2 regions of the Streptomyces sp. NPDC060184 genome follow, and region 2 is predicted to be linked to the other one. Evidence: riboswitches for the same ligand, from Rfam matches in the RefSeq annotation. Region 2 holds a riboswitch; the other holds the start of a gene.
What was found. A riboswitch is a leader RNA that binds a small molecule or an ion and turns the genes downstream of it on or off. The one in region 2 is predicted to bind cobalamin.
Positions count from the first base shown of each region.

Region 1 (7,939 bases), on a different contig from region 2:
GCTCACCGCCGGAGAGGGTGTGCCAGGACTGCCCGGCGCGGTCGGTCAGCCCGGTCCGCTCCAGGGCCTGCCGGACCGCCTCGTCGTCCGCCGGCCCGGGCGCGGACCAGGCGCGGCGGTGCGGAATGCGTCCGAGGCGCACGACGTCGATGACGCGCAGCTCGACCTGGGTCGCCGCGTGCTGGTCGACGACGGCGACCCGCCGGGCCACGGTGCGCCGGTTCGTCGTGGCCAGCGGTTCGCCGTCGAGCGTGACGAGGCCGCCCTCCGGGGGCAGGACGCCCGCGAGCACCCGCAACAGGGTCGATTTCCCGGAGCCGTTGGGGCCGATCAGGCCGACGGTGGCGCCGGGCGGCGGGGCGAGGGTCACTCCGTCGAGGATGAGGCGGCCACCGGCGGCCCGGCTCACCCGGTCGGCCCGCAGTCCCTCGGCGGGGGCGGTCATACGACGCTCCGGGTGCGGTGCAGGACCAGGACGAAGGCCGGGACGCCGATGAGCGCGGTGACCACGCCGACCGGCACCTCCTGCGGGTCCAGGACCGTCCTGGCCAGGGTGTCGACCCAGACCAGGAAGACGGCACCGGCCAGCGCCGTGACGGGCAGCAGTCTGCGGTGTCCCACGCCCGCGAGGGCCCGGGCGGCGTGCGGCAGCACCAGGCCGACGAAGCCGATCGCCCCGGCCGAGCTGACCAGTGCGGCGGTCAGCAGCGCGGTGGTGCAGAGCAGCACGGTCCGGGTGCGTGCGACATGGACGCCCAGCGTGGCCGCGGCGTCCTGACCGAAGGCGAAGGCGTCGAGCGTACGGGCGTGCCCCAGGCAGATCGTCAGGGTGAGCGCCACCACGCCGGTGCAGAGCTGGACGTCCGTCCAGCCGACGCCGCTGAGCGAGCCGAGCAGCCAGAACAGCACTCCGCGCGTCTGCTCGGCGTCCGCGGCGGTCATCACGGTGAACGAGGTGAGCGCGGAGAAGAGCTGCATCACCGCGACGCCCGAGAGCACGACCCGGTCCGTGGTGCCGCCGAGGGTGTGGCTGAGCAGGAGGACGAGCCCGAACGAGACGAGCGCGCCGACGAACGCGCCCGCCGAGAGGGAGACGGCTCCCCCGCCGACGCCCAGCACCACGACGACGACCGCGCCGGTGGACGCCCCCGAGGAGACGCCGAGGACGAAGGGGTCGGCGAGCGGGTTGCGGAGCAGCGACTGCATGACGGTCCCGCACACCGCGAGCCCGGCGCCGCAGACGGCCGCGAGCAGGGTGCGCGGCATCCTGAGGTCCCAGACGATGCCGTCCCGGATCGGGCTCAGCTCCGTATCGCCGAGGCCCAGGTGGGCGGCGACCACCGACCACACGTCGGCGACGGAGATCCGGGCCGGGCCGATGGTGACGGCCACCGCGACGGAGGCCAGGAGCAGCACCGTTCCGCCGCCCCACAGGAGCGGTTCGGGCACGGCCCGCAGGCCGGTGCGCCGCCCGTACGGTGCGGGACGGGTGCTCGCGGACGGCTCCGGTGGGGTGGATGCGTCGGCCGACTTCCGGCGGGTACCGGTGTCGGCCGGCTCCGGACGGGTGCCGGCCGGCGCCACGGTGCGGGCACCCGCCGGGTCCTGGTCGGCCGTCATCCGGCGAGGCCGAACTCGCGCAGCCCCGCCGCGACGCGCTCGATGCCCTCCACCGTGCGGATGGTGGGGTTCATGGCCTGGCCGCTGAGCAGCACGTACCGCTTGTTCCGTACGGCGTCCATGTTCCTGGTCACCGGGTTGGACTCCAAAAACTCGATCTTCTTCTCGGCGCTCTCGGCCGTCTGCGACTTGCGGGTGAGGTCGCCGATGACGAGGACGTCCGGATCGCGGTCGGCGATGGTCTCCCAGTTGATCTGGGGCCATTCCTCGTGGGTGTCGTCGAAGACGTTCTTGGCGCCGAGCTCGGTGGTGATGATGCCGGGCGCCCCGCAGCAGCCCGCCAGGTACGGGGCCTCGGAGTTGGCGAACCAGTACATCAGGGTGGTGCCCGAGGCGTCGACGCCGTCCGTCGCCTCCGTCACCCGGGCCCGCAGCCCGGCGATGACCTTCTCGCCCCGCCCCGGCACGCCGAACACCCGGGCCAGGTCGCGTATCTCGCCGTAGACGCTGTCCAGGGTGAGGGCGGTGGAGCGGGCGCCGTCGCCGTCGCCGCTGTTGTCCTTGCCGGTGCAGTCGGCGGGCGAGACGTACGTGGGGACGCCCAGGTCCTCGAACTGCTCGCGGGGCGCGACCCCGCCCTTGCCGAGGGTGGACTCGAACGAGGCGCTGACGAAGTCGGGTTCCCGCTCCAGCACCTTCTCCGAGGAGGGGGCGTTGTCGGAGAGCCTCGGGACCTTCGCGTTGGCCTTCTCCAGGCCCTTCATCACGGGGTCGGTCCAGGTGGCGGTGGCCGCGAGCCGGTCGGCGAGGCCGAGGGCGAGCAGGATCTCCGTCGATCCCTGGTTGAGGGAGACCGCGTGGTGCGGAGCGGAGGCGACGGTGACGGTGCGTCCGCAGTTGTGGAGCGTCACCGGGTATCCGTCACCGGCCTTACCTGCGGCGGCCGGTGCGTCGTCGGCGGCGCCGCCGCAGGCGGTCAGCAGCAGGAGCCCCACCGTCAGCAGGGCGGCGGGGCGGGCGGACCGGGCCGCGGGCGTGCTCCGGAAGGAGCGCCGTCCGCCCGGACCGCGGGTCGGACGGTGTCCGGTGCTCGCGCTCGCGAGGTGGAGGACCGCTGCGGTACGGGCTGTAGCGGGTCCGTCCGGACGACGCGGCGCGCGTACGTGCCGGGCGTCGCGGGAGGGGCGGGACTGTCGGAACACGGCCATGGACGGCACGGGGTACCTCGGCGTCTCTGGGCCCATGCGCGGGGCCCGTTGTACGGAAGACCGCGGCCCGTACGGACCGCAGGGCGCCAGCAGGTCTTCGGACTCGGGTTCGTGCGGACGGGACGCCTTCCCGGGACACCCGTGGGTCTCCCAGTGGCCGTGGCCCCGCCCGTCCCCCTCACCGCTGCGCGTCAGTTCCGGACTCTCACCGGATTCCCTGACCCCATGTGTGGAGTGCGACTGGCACTGGGAAGCTATCACGCCCTTCCGCACGGGCCGGATGCCCGTTCGATGCCGTACGACCGCCGCCGAGGAGGCCGGGTACGGCAGCGGGCGCCGCCGGAGACCGTCCGGCGACGCCCGCTGTCCGGGGCCCTGTGATCAGGGCAGCCGCAGCGCGATCACGGCGTTGTGGCCGCCGAACCCGAAGGAGTGGCTGACGGCCCGGCGGACGGCGACGGGCCGGGGCGCCTTGGTGACGCAGTCGATGTCGAACCCGGGCGCGGGGGCGTCCAGGTTGGCGATCGGCGGGACGAGCTGGTGCTGGAGGGTCAGCACGGTGAGCGCGGCCTCGATGGCGCCCGCTGCCCCCATGCAGTGGCCGAGCACGCCCTTGGGTGCGGTGACCGGCGGCCGGTGCGGGTAGGCACGGGCGATGAGAGCGGCCTCGGTGGCGTCGTTGAGCGGGGTCGCGGTGCCGTGCGCGTTGACGTGGTCGACCTGCTCGGCGCGCCAGTCGGCGTCCCGCAGGGCGGCGTCGACGGCCGCCCTGGCCACCTTGCCGGAGGGGTGCGGGCTGGTGGGGTGGTGGGCGTCGGTGGTGGCCCCCGTGCCCGCGATCAACGCCCTGGGTACGGCCCCCCTGGCCAGGGCGTCGTCAGCCCGTTCCAGCACCATGATGGCAGCCCCTTCGCCCATGACGAGGCCCGCCCGGTCCTCGGCGAACGGGCGGCAGAGCCGCGACGGGTCGCCGTCCGGCAGGGCCGCCGCCCCGGACCTGGCCAGGCCGGTCATCGCCACCGGGAAGACGATCGACTCGGTCGCCCCGGCGACGGCGATGTCGCACTGGCCGCTCATCAGCATGTCCCGCGCGACCGACAGGGCGGTGACCCCGGACGAACAGGCCGTGCACGGAGCGAGGCTGGGGCCGGTCGCCCCGAGCTGGATCGCGATCTCCGCGGCGGGCATGTTGGGGATGGTGAGCAGGATGCCCGCGGGCGAGGAGGCCTCGGCCCCCAGCCGGTCGAGCACCACGGCCTGTTCGGAGAGGGCCGCCGACCCGCCGCTGCTGGTGCCGACCACGACCGAGACCCGGGAGCCGTCCCAGCCGCCGGGGTCCAGACCGGCGTCGGCCACGGCCTCCCGGGCGGCGAGCACGGCGAACTTGACGTACTTGCCCATCCGGTAGGCGGTCCGGCCGCCGACGGCGTCGTCCAGGTCGATGCCGGTGACCGTGCAGGCGAAGTCGACCGCGCACCCGTCCAGTTCGGGGACCGTACGGGCCGAGGACACCCCGGCGAGCACGCCCTCCCAGGTGGAGGCCGCGTCGTTGCCCGCCGGGGTGATCATGCCCAGTCCGGTGACGGCGATCTCGGGCCTCTTCATCGGGTGTTGCTCACCGGCTCCGCGCGGCGGGAGGCGGTGCGGATGAACTCCGAGATGTCCGCGAGGGTGGCGTCCCGGTGGAGGGTGTCGACGGGGGTGTGGATGCCGAGGGTTTCCTTGATGATGACGGCGAACTCCGCCACCGCGAGCGAGTCCATCTCCAGGCTGTCCATCGTGGACTCCGGGTGAATCTCGGCCGCGGGCACCTTGAACGTATCGGTCAGCACGCCGACGATCTTCGGATGAATGACCTTCATGATCTTCCTCTTGTATTCGGCACATACCTGGGGGGTGGCGGGCACGTTCAGCGGGCCCATCTCGGTAACTGACTGAGCCCCGTCTGGTTACGCCTTCCGGCGAACCGATTCCTCTACGCCCACCTGCGGCTTCTTCCGCCCCATCGAGACAACGAAGGCCGTTCCCCAGTACGCCAGAAGGACGGCCCTCACTCCCAGTGAGCCCATGGCCTCGCGCACCCGTCGGACGCGCCCCTCAGAGGCAGCCGTCGCGCTCCCTCCCGAGCCGGTCGCCGAACGGCCCACTCCGCGGGTCACCGCGCGAGCTCCCCGGCCGGACGGGCGGCGGCCCGGTGCCAGGGGCCTTCGGGGTCGTCGTAGGCGTCGGCGTAGGCGGGCCCCGCGATCGGCCGGTCGGCGAAAGTCTCCTCCGGCAGCGCGAACGACTCCACCAGCGCGGGAGCGTGCTCGGCGACGGCGGCCACGGCCTCCTCGTACAGCTCGGGCAGGGCGCGTACCTGCTCGGCCGTCACCCGACCGTCGGCCAGCAACTCCCCGCTGCCCCGACCGACCTGCCGCAGCAGGAACAACCGCTCCACCTGCGCGAGCCGTTCGCGCGCGGGCCCCCCGGGCAGGGCGGCGCCTGCCTCCGCGAACGCCTCGGCGGCCTGCCGGACCGCGTGCGCCTCCACACCGCGCAGGGCGGCCCCCGAGCCCGCGTTCCAGCGGCCGAGCGCGTCCCCGGGCGGGGCAGCGCCCATCCACGACCGGGCCCGCGCGAAGCGGAGGGCTTCCAGCGCGGTGAGCAGCCCGCGCAGGAACGCCGGGTCCCGGAGGTCGCCCGGCGCCTCCCCCGCTCCCCCCGTCTCCCCGTCGGCCGCGCGCTCCGGGGCCGAGAGCAGCATCTCGGCCGCCGCCTTGGCGTGCACGGCGAGGTTGTCCCCCTCGGCGGTGATGGTGCCCTCGATGCCGGTGACCAGGGCCGCGAGCCCGTTGTGCTCCAGCAGCCCCTGGGCGCCGCAGCGTTCGCGGCACTCCACGATCACGTCCCTGGCCCGCCAGGTGATCCACCCCTTGGCGACGGCCACCAGCCGCTCAGCCGCCCCCCGGTCCGTCTCGCCCGCGCCCGCCTCCCACCGGTCGAGCGCCCGGCGGTGCAGCAGACTCATCGCGAACACCATGGCCAACGCCTCGGCCAGCGGCCCGTGGTGGGTGCGGTGGGCGTAGACGGCGACCGGCCCGGTGCCGCGCGGCCCGGCGACCGTACGGTGCCCGGCGTAGCGCACGGCGACGGCGAGCGCGACGCGTGCCGAGCCGACCGCGCAGGCGCTCATGGCCAGCTTGCCCGGGGTGACCCGGGCGAGGGAGACGAGCAGGCGCCGCCGCCTGCTCGGGAGCGCGCTGCCGAACTCCCCGCCGTCCCCGACGTGTCCCTGCGCCCCGGTGAGCAGCGCCGTACGGGGCACGAAGCAGTCGTCGAACGAGGTCAGGCAGTGGTCCACCGGCGACCCCATCCGGGCCGGCAGCCTGCGCACCCGTACGCCGGGCAGGGCCGCGACGGCGTCGGTGAGCGGGACCAGCAGGAGGAAGACGCCGTGGTCGGTCCCGTCGACGACGAGCCGGGCGGCGACCAGCCCGCTCTTGGGACCGCCCGCCGGACTGGTGTTGGGCATGAACTTCTGCGCACCCGCGTGCGGGGTGCGCAGGACGAAGCCGTCGCGGGCCCGGTCGTAGGTGGCGGTCGTTTCCACCTCCGCCGCGTCGTTGCCGTGCGCGACCTCCGTACAGAGGAAGGTGCCGATCTCGTCCATGTGCAGGGGACCGGAGAGGTCGCGGCGGCCCTCGGGGTCGTGGTCGAGCAGGCTGCCGAGAAAGAGGTTGTAGTGGATCCCCGCCACCGTGGCGAGAGTCGGATCGACCGGCCCGAGCCACTCGTGCATCGCGGTCAGGGCACGTACGTCGGAGGCGAGCCGGGCCGCGCTGTCGAAGGAACGGTTGATCAACCGCAACCGGTCGTAGGCACGGGTCAGTTGATCCTCCGGTGGCACCGTGCGCGCGGGGCTCCTGAAGGGCTCGGTGGTGGTCAGCCGGCGCCAGAAGGCGTGCTCGCGGCGGAAGTCGGGGCCGTAGACGACGGCGGTCAGGGCGTCCGTGACGGCAGGCGGCAGCGCCGCGGTCGGTTGAGGGGTCATGTTCGTTGAACGAGCGTGGAACGGCGAGGACACCCGGCGTCGTGCAGGTACCTGGTGCGTGTGCGGCCGGGCACGCCAGTCGTCGACGCGTGCTTCCGCCCGGAAGGCCCGTCTACGCGTCGGGCTCGGTCCTGGCCCCGCTATCCGGCCGTTGCACGTCTGAGAAGGTCCCTGGCGGGTGCGGGTCCGGAGTCGGCCCGTGCTGCCGCCCGGTCAGCCGTTCACATGGTGTGACCTGCGGGTGCGGGGGGGCTGACGGAGGACGACAGCGAGCGAGGAAGGACGATCGGCGTGCTGGTCTCCGAAGAGGACGCGTTCGATCGGGCGGGAGCGGCGCGGACGCGTGACGGGGCCCGGTGGGGACCGGTCGCTCAGACACTCCGTCAGGCGCGCCGGAAGGCCAGCGCCACGTTGTGCCCGCCGAAGCCGAAGGAGTGGCTCACGGCGGTCTCGACGCTCTGGTGGCGCGGTTCCTTGACCACGCAGTCGAGTTCGAAGGCGTCGGTCACCGAGTCGAGGTTGGCGATCGGCGGTACGAGCCCGTGCTCCAGCGTCAGCACGGTGGCCACGGCCTCGATGGCTCCGGCCGCCGCGAGGGTGTGTCCGACGACGCCCTTGGGAGCGGTGACCGTGGGCGCGTGCGGGAAGAGGCTGCCGATCAGGGCGGTCTCCATCGCGTCGTTGAGCAGGGTGGACGTGCCGTGGGCGTTGACGTGGTCGACGTCGCCGGGCGTCCAGCCCGCCTGCCGCAGCGCCTCCTCCACCGCGCGTCGCGCACCCCGGCCGTCCGGTTCGGGTGCGGTGGGGTGGTAGGCGTCCGTACTGGAACCGGCCCCGACGAGCAGCGCCCGGGTGTGCCCGCCCCGGGCGGTCGCGTCCTTCTCGCGCTCCAGTACGAGCATGGCGGCGCCCTCGCCCATGACGAAGCCGTCCCGGTCTGCGGCGAAGGGGCGGGAGGCGCTCGCCGGGTCGCCGGACCGGGTGGAGAGCGCGCCCATCCGTGCGAACGCGGTGACGACGAGGGGGGTGAGGACGGATTCGGCGCCGCCGGCCACCACGATGTCGCACTGACCGCTGT
Region 1 is NZ_JBHWYX010000022.1:105,024-112,962, reverse strand. It holds gene ACFWEE_RS17070 (ABC transporter ATP-binding protein) at 1-445, opposite strand, end outside; gene ACFWEE_RS17065 (FecCD family ABC transporter permease) at 442-1,620, opposite strand; gene ACFWEE_RS17060 (ABC transporter substrate-binding protein) at 1,617-2,828, opposite strand; cobalamin riboswitch at 2,899-3,088, opposite strand; gene ACFWEE_RS17055 (beta-ketoacyl-[acyl-carrier-protein] synthase family protein) at 3,210-4,433, opposite strand; gene ACFWEE_RS17050 (acyl carrier protein) at 4,430-4,690, opposite strand; gene ACFWEE_RS17045 (acyl-CoA dehydrogenase) at 4,984-6,861, opposite strand; gene ACFWEE_RS17040 (beta-ketoacyl-[acyl-carrier-protein] synthase family protein) at 7,245-7,939, opposite strand, start outside.
Region 1: it holds a riboswitch for cobalamin, as region 2 does, so the genes downstream of both, ACFWEE_RS17060 (ABC transporter substrate-binding protein) here and ACFWEE_RS22475 (CbtB-domain containing protein) in region 2, are expected to answer to the same signal.

Region 2 (7,492 bases):
AGGCCTCGCGGGCGACCCGGGCCATGCCCTCCTGCCCGGGGGTGGGGTCCTCCAGGTACTCCAGCACGCCTTCCAGATCGCGCGCCACCTTCAGTGAAGTCTCAACGGTCCAGGCCGCGTTGGGGTCCAGGCGCAGCGGGGTGGCGGGGAAGGCCTCACGCAGCGCCAGGACCGCCTCGACCTCCTGCTCCGGCGGCATGACTCCGCCCTTGAGCTTGATGGCGGTGAAGCCGTACTCGTCCACCATGCGCCTGGCCTGCGCCACGATCCCCTCGGGGTCCAGGGCAGGGCCCCAGCCGTCGGGCTCGTGCCCCGGGTGCGCGTCCCACTTGTAGAACAGATAGGCGCTGAAAGGCACTTGGTCGCGTACCGCACCGCCGAGCAGATCGCTCACCGGGCGGCCGACGGCCCGGCCCCGGATGTCCAGGCAGGCCACCTCGAAGGGGGAGAAGACCCGGTCCACCGTGCTGCTGGTGGTGATCATGCCCGTCAGGCCGTGGCCGTCGCTGCCGGAGTCGCTGCCGATCACCTCGGCGATCCGCCGGCGCATCGGACCGGTGGCGTGCACGTCCATGCCGGTGATCGCGTCGGCCGCCGCACGCAGCCGGCGCAGGTGCCCCTCGTCGGCGTAGGTCTCGCCCAGCCCGGACACGCCCTGGTCGGTGTGGACCTCGACGACGGCGCGGAGCGCGTACGGCTCGTGGACGCCGACCGCGTTGAGGAGGGCCGGGTCCTTGAACGCCACGGGGGTGATCTCGATGCGGGTGATCCGCAGGCTGTCGCCCATCACAGCACCTCCCCGGCGCCCGCACCGACGCCGACGCCGGCACCGGCGGTCGCCAGGGCGCGGCCCCGCGCGACGATCCGTTCCAGCTCCGCGAGGTGCTCGGGCGTGGGATCGGTCAGCGGGGGGCGTACGCCGCCGACGTCCAGGCCTCCTTGCCGGACCGCCGCCTTGACCAGGGCGACCGCGTAGCCGGGGACCTTCTCGCGCAGTGCGATCAGAGGATGGAAGAAGCCGCCCAGGAGCTGCTGGACGGTGGCGTCGTCCCCGGAGGTGACGGCCCGGTGGAAGGCGAGGGCGACCTCGGGGGCGAAGCAGAACACCGCGGACGAGTACAGCTCGACCCCGATGCCGCGGTAGGCGAGCACGGTGCCCTCCGCGGTGGGCATCCCGTTGAAGAACTGGAATCCCGCACCGCCGCACTCGGCGTCCGCGCGGACGGCGGTCACGATCCGGGACAGCAGGGAGAGATCACCGGTGCCGTCCTTGAGGCCCACGACCTGGGGCATCCGGGCCACTTCGAGGGCCGAGGGGACATCGAAGCGGGCGGTGCCCCGCTGGTAGACGATCACCGGCAGCGAGCCGGCCGCGACCACCTGGCGCACATAGGCGACCAGCCCGGCCGGCTCTCCTGCCACCAGGTACGGAGGCATCAGCAGCAGCCCGTCGGCACCGGCCTCCTCCGCGGCCCGCGCGTACTGCCGGGCAAGAGGCAGCGAACCGCCCGTACCGGCGAAGACCGGAACCTGACCGCCCGTTGCCTCTACGGCCGTCCGCACCGCCGAGGCGAACTCCTCCACACCGAGCGCGTGGAACTCCCCGGTGCCGCAGGCGACGAACACGCCGCCCGCTCCGGCGCGGACCCCGCTTCGCACGTGTTCCGCCAGCTTCGCGGTATCCACCGAATCGTCCGGAGCGAACGGAGTCACGGGAAAGAACAGAACGCCCTCTAGCATGAAGCACCTTTCCGAGTTCATGTATATGAACATTGGTCAATATGACGAATCGCTGCACGGAAAGTAGGCGCCGCCGCGCGCCGAGGTCAAGGGTTGTGCGTGGGCCGGTTTCAGACATGCGGACGTGAAGCGAACTGCGCCCGACGGTCCGGGGTGAGGCTTCTGGCTGGGGGCGAGGGGGTGGGGTCCGCTCGCCACGATGGGAGAGGGTGTGCGCACAGATGCCATCTGAACTGCGGTGATGGTGCGGACCCTCCATCGGGCTTCACCCGCAAGGATCGGACGGAGGCCCCTGGGGTTCGCCGTGCGGGCCACCGCTCGGACGCGAACCCTGTGGGTGATTTCCAGCCATGGTGGGGGCGGGAGTGAGGGAAACCGGACGTCGGTCGCGCGTGCGGATGTGCTGCCTTTGTTCCGCCAGGTGCACAACTGTGCGTGACCATGCGCGATTGGGCGCGTCGGGGTGAGGGCTGGGCGGGCCTGGGATCCCGTGCGTCCGGTCGCGCACGGCCGAGGCCGGGTGCGCCGGGCCCCGGGTGGCCGGGCTGTGGGGGTGTACGGATCCGAGGGGTGCCGGTGCCGGCACCGGTGTCGGCGAATTCGACTTGCCCCGCGCGGGGTTCAGCGTCAGTGAGACGTATGTCACCCGAGGGGCCGTCGCGGAAGTCTCCCTCTTCCTCAACGGCCCCTGCGCGTACTGGCGTTGAGTAAGAGGCGGCGGGATGCGCCATGGCGGCGCCCGAACGCAGGCGCTATGGTCTGACCAGCATGACGACGGCGCAACGGAAGTCCGGTGAGAATCCGGCACGGTCGCGCCACTGTGAACCCGTACCTGCGGGAAGTCAGACCCAGCACCGTCGTCTCAGGCACCACGATCGGGACGCGTGTTCCCTCAGGAGGTTCTGCCATGGCACACACTGCCGCACCCTCGACCGGCGTACCCGCCGTCACCCCCATATCGCTGAAGGCGATCGCCCCGTGGGCGGTCTTCTTCGGCATCCTCATGCTCGTCCTGCTGTACTTCGTCGGCGCCGAGCAGGGCGCCACCTCGGTCATCTCCGGCGAGGCCGTTCACGAGTGGGTCCACGACGGCCGTCACCTCCTCGGCTTCCCCTGCCACTAGACCCCAGGGGACCCGAACTCTCATGAATTCCATATCTGTTCGAGCGCTCCTGGTCCGCGGCATGCTCGCGGGCCTGCTCGCGGGCGTCGCGGCGCTGCTCGTCGCCTACTTCCTCGGCGAATCCCGGGTGGACGCGTCCATCGCCCTGGAAGAGGCCCACAGCCACGACCACCACGGCGGCGAGGAGTTGGTCAGCCGGACGATGCAGGCCACCGGCGGCCTCGCCACCGGTGTCCTCGTCTTCGGCGTCGCCGTAGGCGGCATCGCGGCACTCGTCTTCTGCTACGCCCTCGGCCGCATCGGGAACTTCGGCCCCCGGGCCACCGCGGCCCTGGTCGCGGGTGCGGCGCTGCTGACCGTGTACCTCGTACCGTTCCTGAAGTACCCGGCCAACCCGCCGGCCGTCGGCAACCCCGACACCATCGGGCAACGTACGGGGCTGTTCTTCCTCATGGTGGCGCTCAGCATCCTGCTCGCCGTCGCCGCCGTCATCGCCGGGAGGAGACTCGCACCGCGCCTCGGCAACTGGAACGCGACCGTCGCCGCCTCCGCCGGATACGTCCTGCTGATCGCGCTCGCTTACGTGTTCCTGCCGTCGTTCGACGAAGTGGGGGCGGACTTCCCGGCGACCCTGCTCTGGGAATTCCGGCTCTCCACCCTCGCGGTCCAGGCCACCCTCTGGGTGAGCTTCGGGCTGATCTTCGGCGCCTTCACCGAGCGCCTGCTGCTGCCCTCGCGCGAGCGCGGCGCGGCCTCCCGGGAAGGTGCGCCCCGGACCGCCGGGGCGGTGGGCTGACCCACCCCGCGGCCGACCCACGAGGTCGGAGCACCCGCGTGTGTGTGCGGCCGGAGAGCTCTCCGGCCGCACACCTCTGCGTCGTACGCCCTTCCCTGAAGCGGCTGCCTCCGGCGCCACGGGACGCGGGGACGTCAGTCGGTGGCGAAGTCGCCGTTCAGAGCGGCGGCCACCCGCAGGTGCGGCGCGGCCTCCTCGTGCCGGCCCTGGCGCTCCAGCGTGCGTCCCAGCAGCAGGCGCGCGTAGTCCTCGACCGGGTCGCGCTCCAGGACGATCCGCAGCTCCGCCTCGGCCTTCCCGAGCCGCGCCGAGTGGTAGTAGGCGCGGGCGAGCAGCAGGCGCGGGGCGACCTGCTCGGGGACCTCGTCCACCAGCCCGCGGAGAATGCGCGCCGCGGTGAGGTATTCCTTCGCGTCGAAGAAGAACTGCGCGCGGTTCCAGCGGTCGGCGGCCGTGCCGAACTCGTAGTAGGTCTCGTCCATGGGTTTCCTCCTCTGCCGCCGGCGGGGCGGCCGATCCGGCCTTCCGCCCGTGTGCTCGCGACAACATACCGCGATGGTTGAATATTCCACTAAATCGGCGAGGTGGCGATCGCGCCACTGCCCCTCGGGCCGGGCCGGAGCGCAATAGGTTGACCACCATGAGCAACCTCGATCGCCAGGCCACGCTGTCCGTCTGCGGCGGACGGGGCTTCGTCGTCGCCGAACCGGTACGTGAACTCCTCACCCCGCGCCACGTACGGCTCGGCGAGTCCACCGAAGTGCGCAGGCTGCTGCCGAACCTCGGCCGCCGCATGATCGGCGCCTGGGCCTTCGTCGACCATTACGGCCCCGACGACATCGCGGACGAGCCCGGCATGCAGGTGCCGCCCCACCCGCACATGGGGCTGCAGACCGTGAGCTGGCTGCACGAGGGCGAGGTGCTCCACCGTGACAGCCTCGGCAGCCTGCGTACCGTACACCCCAGGGAGCTGGGGCTGATGACGTCGGGCCGGGCCATCAGCCACTCCGAGGAGAGCCCGAAGAGCCACGCCCGGTTTCTGCACGGCGCCCAGCTGTGGGTGGCCCTACCGGAGGCCCACCGTCACGTCGAACCCGACTTCCAGCACCACGCCGGCCTCCCCACGGTGACGGCCCCCGGCCTCACCGCCACGGTGATCCTTGGCGAACTCGACGGCGCGGCCTCGCCGGGCACCACCTACACCCCGATCGTCGGCATCGACCTCGCCCTCGCGACGGGCACCGAGACCCGCCTGCCGCTCGACCCGGACTTCGAGTACGCGGTCCTGTCGATGTCGGGCGAGGCCCACGTCGACGGCGTGCCCGTACTCCCCGGATCGATGCTCTACCTCGGCTGCGGCCGTGGCGAACTGCCCCTGCGCGCGGACTCCGACGCCGGACTCATGCTCCTCGGGGGCGAGCCGTTCGCGGAGGAGATCGTCATGTGGTGGAACTTCATCGGGCGGACGGAGGAGGAGATCGTCCAGGCGCGAGACGACTGGGAGAAGAGTTCGCGGTTCGGCGAAGTGCACGGCTACCACGGTGCCCGCCTGCCTGCCCCACAACTGCCCACCACACCGCTGAAGCCGCGTGGCCGGGTGCGCTGACCTGCGTAAATCAGTGGCTGGACTGACCAGGCTCCCGCTGGCGGCCGTCGTGCCGAGACACGCGAACCGCACCTGCTTCGGGCTCGGACTGAGGGGGCCGCCGGACTCGGGACGACGCGTGTCGAGTCCTGTGTGCGGGCACGTGTGTCATGGGCCGATCGGATCGATGCCGACCTGGTGCCGCCGTTCCTGGCCGGTAGTCGGATGCCCGTGGTCCCCGTCCGCTGTCTGGACCGGTCGGACAAGCCTGAAAGGCCCGCTGCCCCAACCGCACGACCGCAATCGCCGCAGCCGTCCTCACCCTGGAACGGCAACCCTGAAAATGCTCAGTGCGCCGACAGGCCCAGGCGTTCCCTGGCGTTCCTCAGGTCGGCGGTGAGCGCGTCGCTCATCGGATCCCCGGATCGTTTCAGCATGCCGACGAGAACGGCCGCTCCGGCCAAGGCGCTCTCCTCTGCCTCGCGCAGCGGCACGGCCGCGGTGGAGGCGCCGGTGTTCAAGGCGGCCCAGCGGCTGGCGGCATCGCAGAGCAGCAGCGCCTCCCAGAGCACGCGCAATGCCGAGGGAAGGCGTTCGGACGCGATCAGCTGCCGGCCGATTCGGGCGAGCAGAGTGACCTGACGTGGCACAGCGTCGACCACGTTCATCCGGCCGGTAGCCGAGTACCTGGCTCCGTCCCCGCCGCAGAGGGAGAGTCGCAGCGTCCGGATCTCCAGCGGATCCGGGGCGCCGGACCGCACGCCCACCGCGAGCCTCGTGGGCTCCGTCCGCTCCGCTTCCAGCAGTACCTCCCGCAGACTCGGCGCAAGCACCGACCCGAACTCCCGCTCCATCTCCGCGATCCGATCACGCGACCCGCGCGCGGCCATGGCCAGATGTCCGGCCGCCTCCGCGTCCCGCCCGGCCTCTCTCAGGTGGACACCGATCCGGGCATGAGCTCCTGAACTCCCGACCCCGCCGAGTTCTGCGGCCTCCAGAATCAAGCCGTCCACGGCCAGCGCCGCGTCCCACTGCCCACGCTTCGCCTCCAGCATGGAGACGACCGGGGCGGCGAAACCGATCGCGTACGGGATCGCCTCCGGCCCGACACCGCCCATCTCCTGGTATCGGGCGAGGGACTCCTGGCCGCATTCCAGAGCCAGCTCATGGTCGCCCACCCGCAGTTGGATCCTCGCCCCGACGGCCAGGATCCGGGCCGCGTCCCCGGAACGGTCCGAGAGGGGCGAGAAGGCTCCCGCCCGCATGTACCCACCGATCGACATGTCCAGATCGCTGAGGGCGCTGAAGGGACGGTCCCACTCGGCATGGGCTCGGGCCCTTCGTAGCCGGACATCGGCCGTCAGCAAGACCGCGGGAACGGGACCCGTCTCCTGCCGGCCACCCCGCTGTTCACCCTCCTTCCGGGTGGCGAGCTGCTCCGACTCCATCCGCTGGTACAGCTCCTCGGCCTGGTCCAGGGCTGCGACTGCACCGGTCACGTCTCCGGCATCAGTCCTGGCCCGTCCCATGGCGTAGAGCAGTCCGGCTCGGGCCTGGGGAACCTCGGTCAGGCCGGGGGAGGCGGCGTCCAAACGGTCCAGGGCGTGTTGCGCCCGCGCGAACTCGGCCAGCGCCCGCGCCGGCTCCTGGCCCTGCTCGGCGGCGAGCCCCCGTTCGTACGCGGTCCGGTACTCCTGGATCGCCTGCTCGGTACGATCCTGGTCCTGCGAGGCTCCGCGCCGCCGAAATATCTTCATCTTCCCTCTGTTGCCCTTGAATTGACACAATGCAGCCGTCCGGTGAGACGTCGACATCCTGTCACGGTGTCTCCACCGGATGTCCACGTTCGCTCCGAAGAGGTCCGTCCGTCACGGGGGCTGTCGCTAGTTCCCTGGCCGACTTGCGCCGGTGGGTCGTTCCGCGCGCGGGTGATGGCGCGCATGCGGCGCCCGCGCTCGGTGCACTTCGTCGGCCGATGAGATGGTCCAAGCCCGTCAGGACCGGATGGAAGGGCGGGGATTCGGTGAAGTGAAGGGTGTGGCGACAATCGCGGGTGTGGCGCCGGAATGAAAAGGGTGACGGACCCCTGGGGCCCGTCACCGTCGACTCACATGAGCCAGCTGACGAGTTCGTTGATCAGGACACGGATTACCGCGCCGACCACCATGCGTGATACCTCAAGGAGGACCTCGCGACGCATGACGAACTTGTGCGAGAACCGAAACACTGCATCTCCAGGCGCAGACAG
Region 2 is NZ_JBHWYX010000034.1:83,031-90,522, reverse strand. It holds gene ACFWEE_RS22485 (glucarate dehydratase family protein) at 1-787, opposite strand, end outside; gene ACFWEE_RS22480 (5-dehydro-4-deoxyglucarate dehydratase) at 787-1,740, opposite strand; adenosylcobalamin (AdoCbl) riboswitch at 2,498-2,644, shown strand; gene ACFWEE_RS22475 (CbtB-domain containing protein) at 2,648-2,863, shown strand; gene ACFWEE_RS22470 (CbtA family protein) at 2,886-3,659, shown strand; gene ACFWEE_RS22465 (tetratricopeptide repeat protein) at 3,794-4,141, opposite strand; gene ACFWEE_RS22460 (pirin family protein) at 4,300-5,265, shown strand; gene ACFWEE_RS22455 (hypothetical protein) at 5,592-7,001, opposite strand.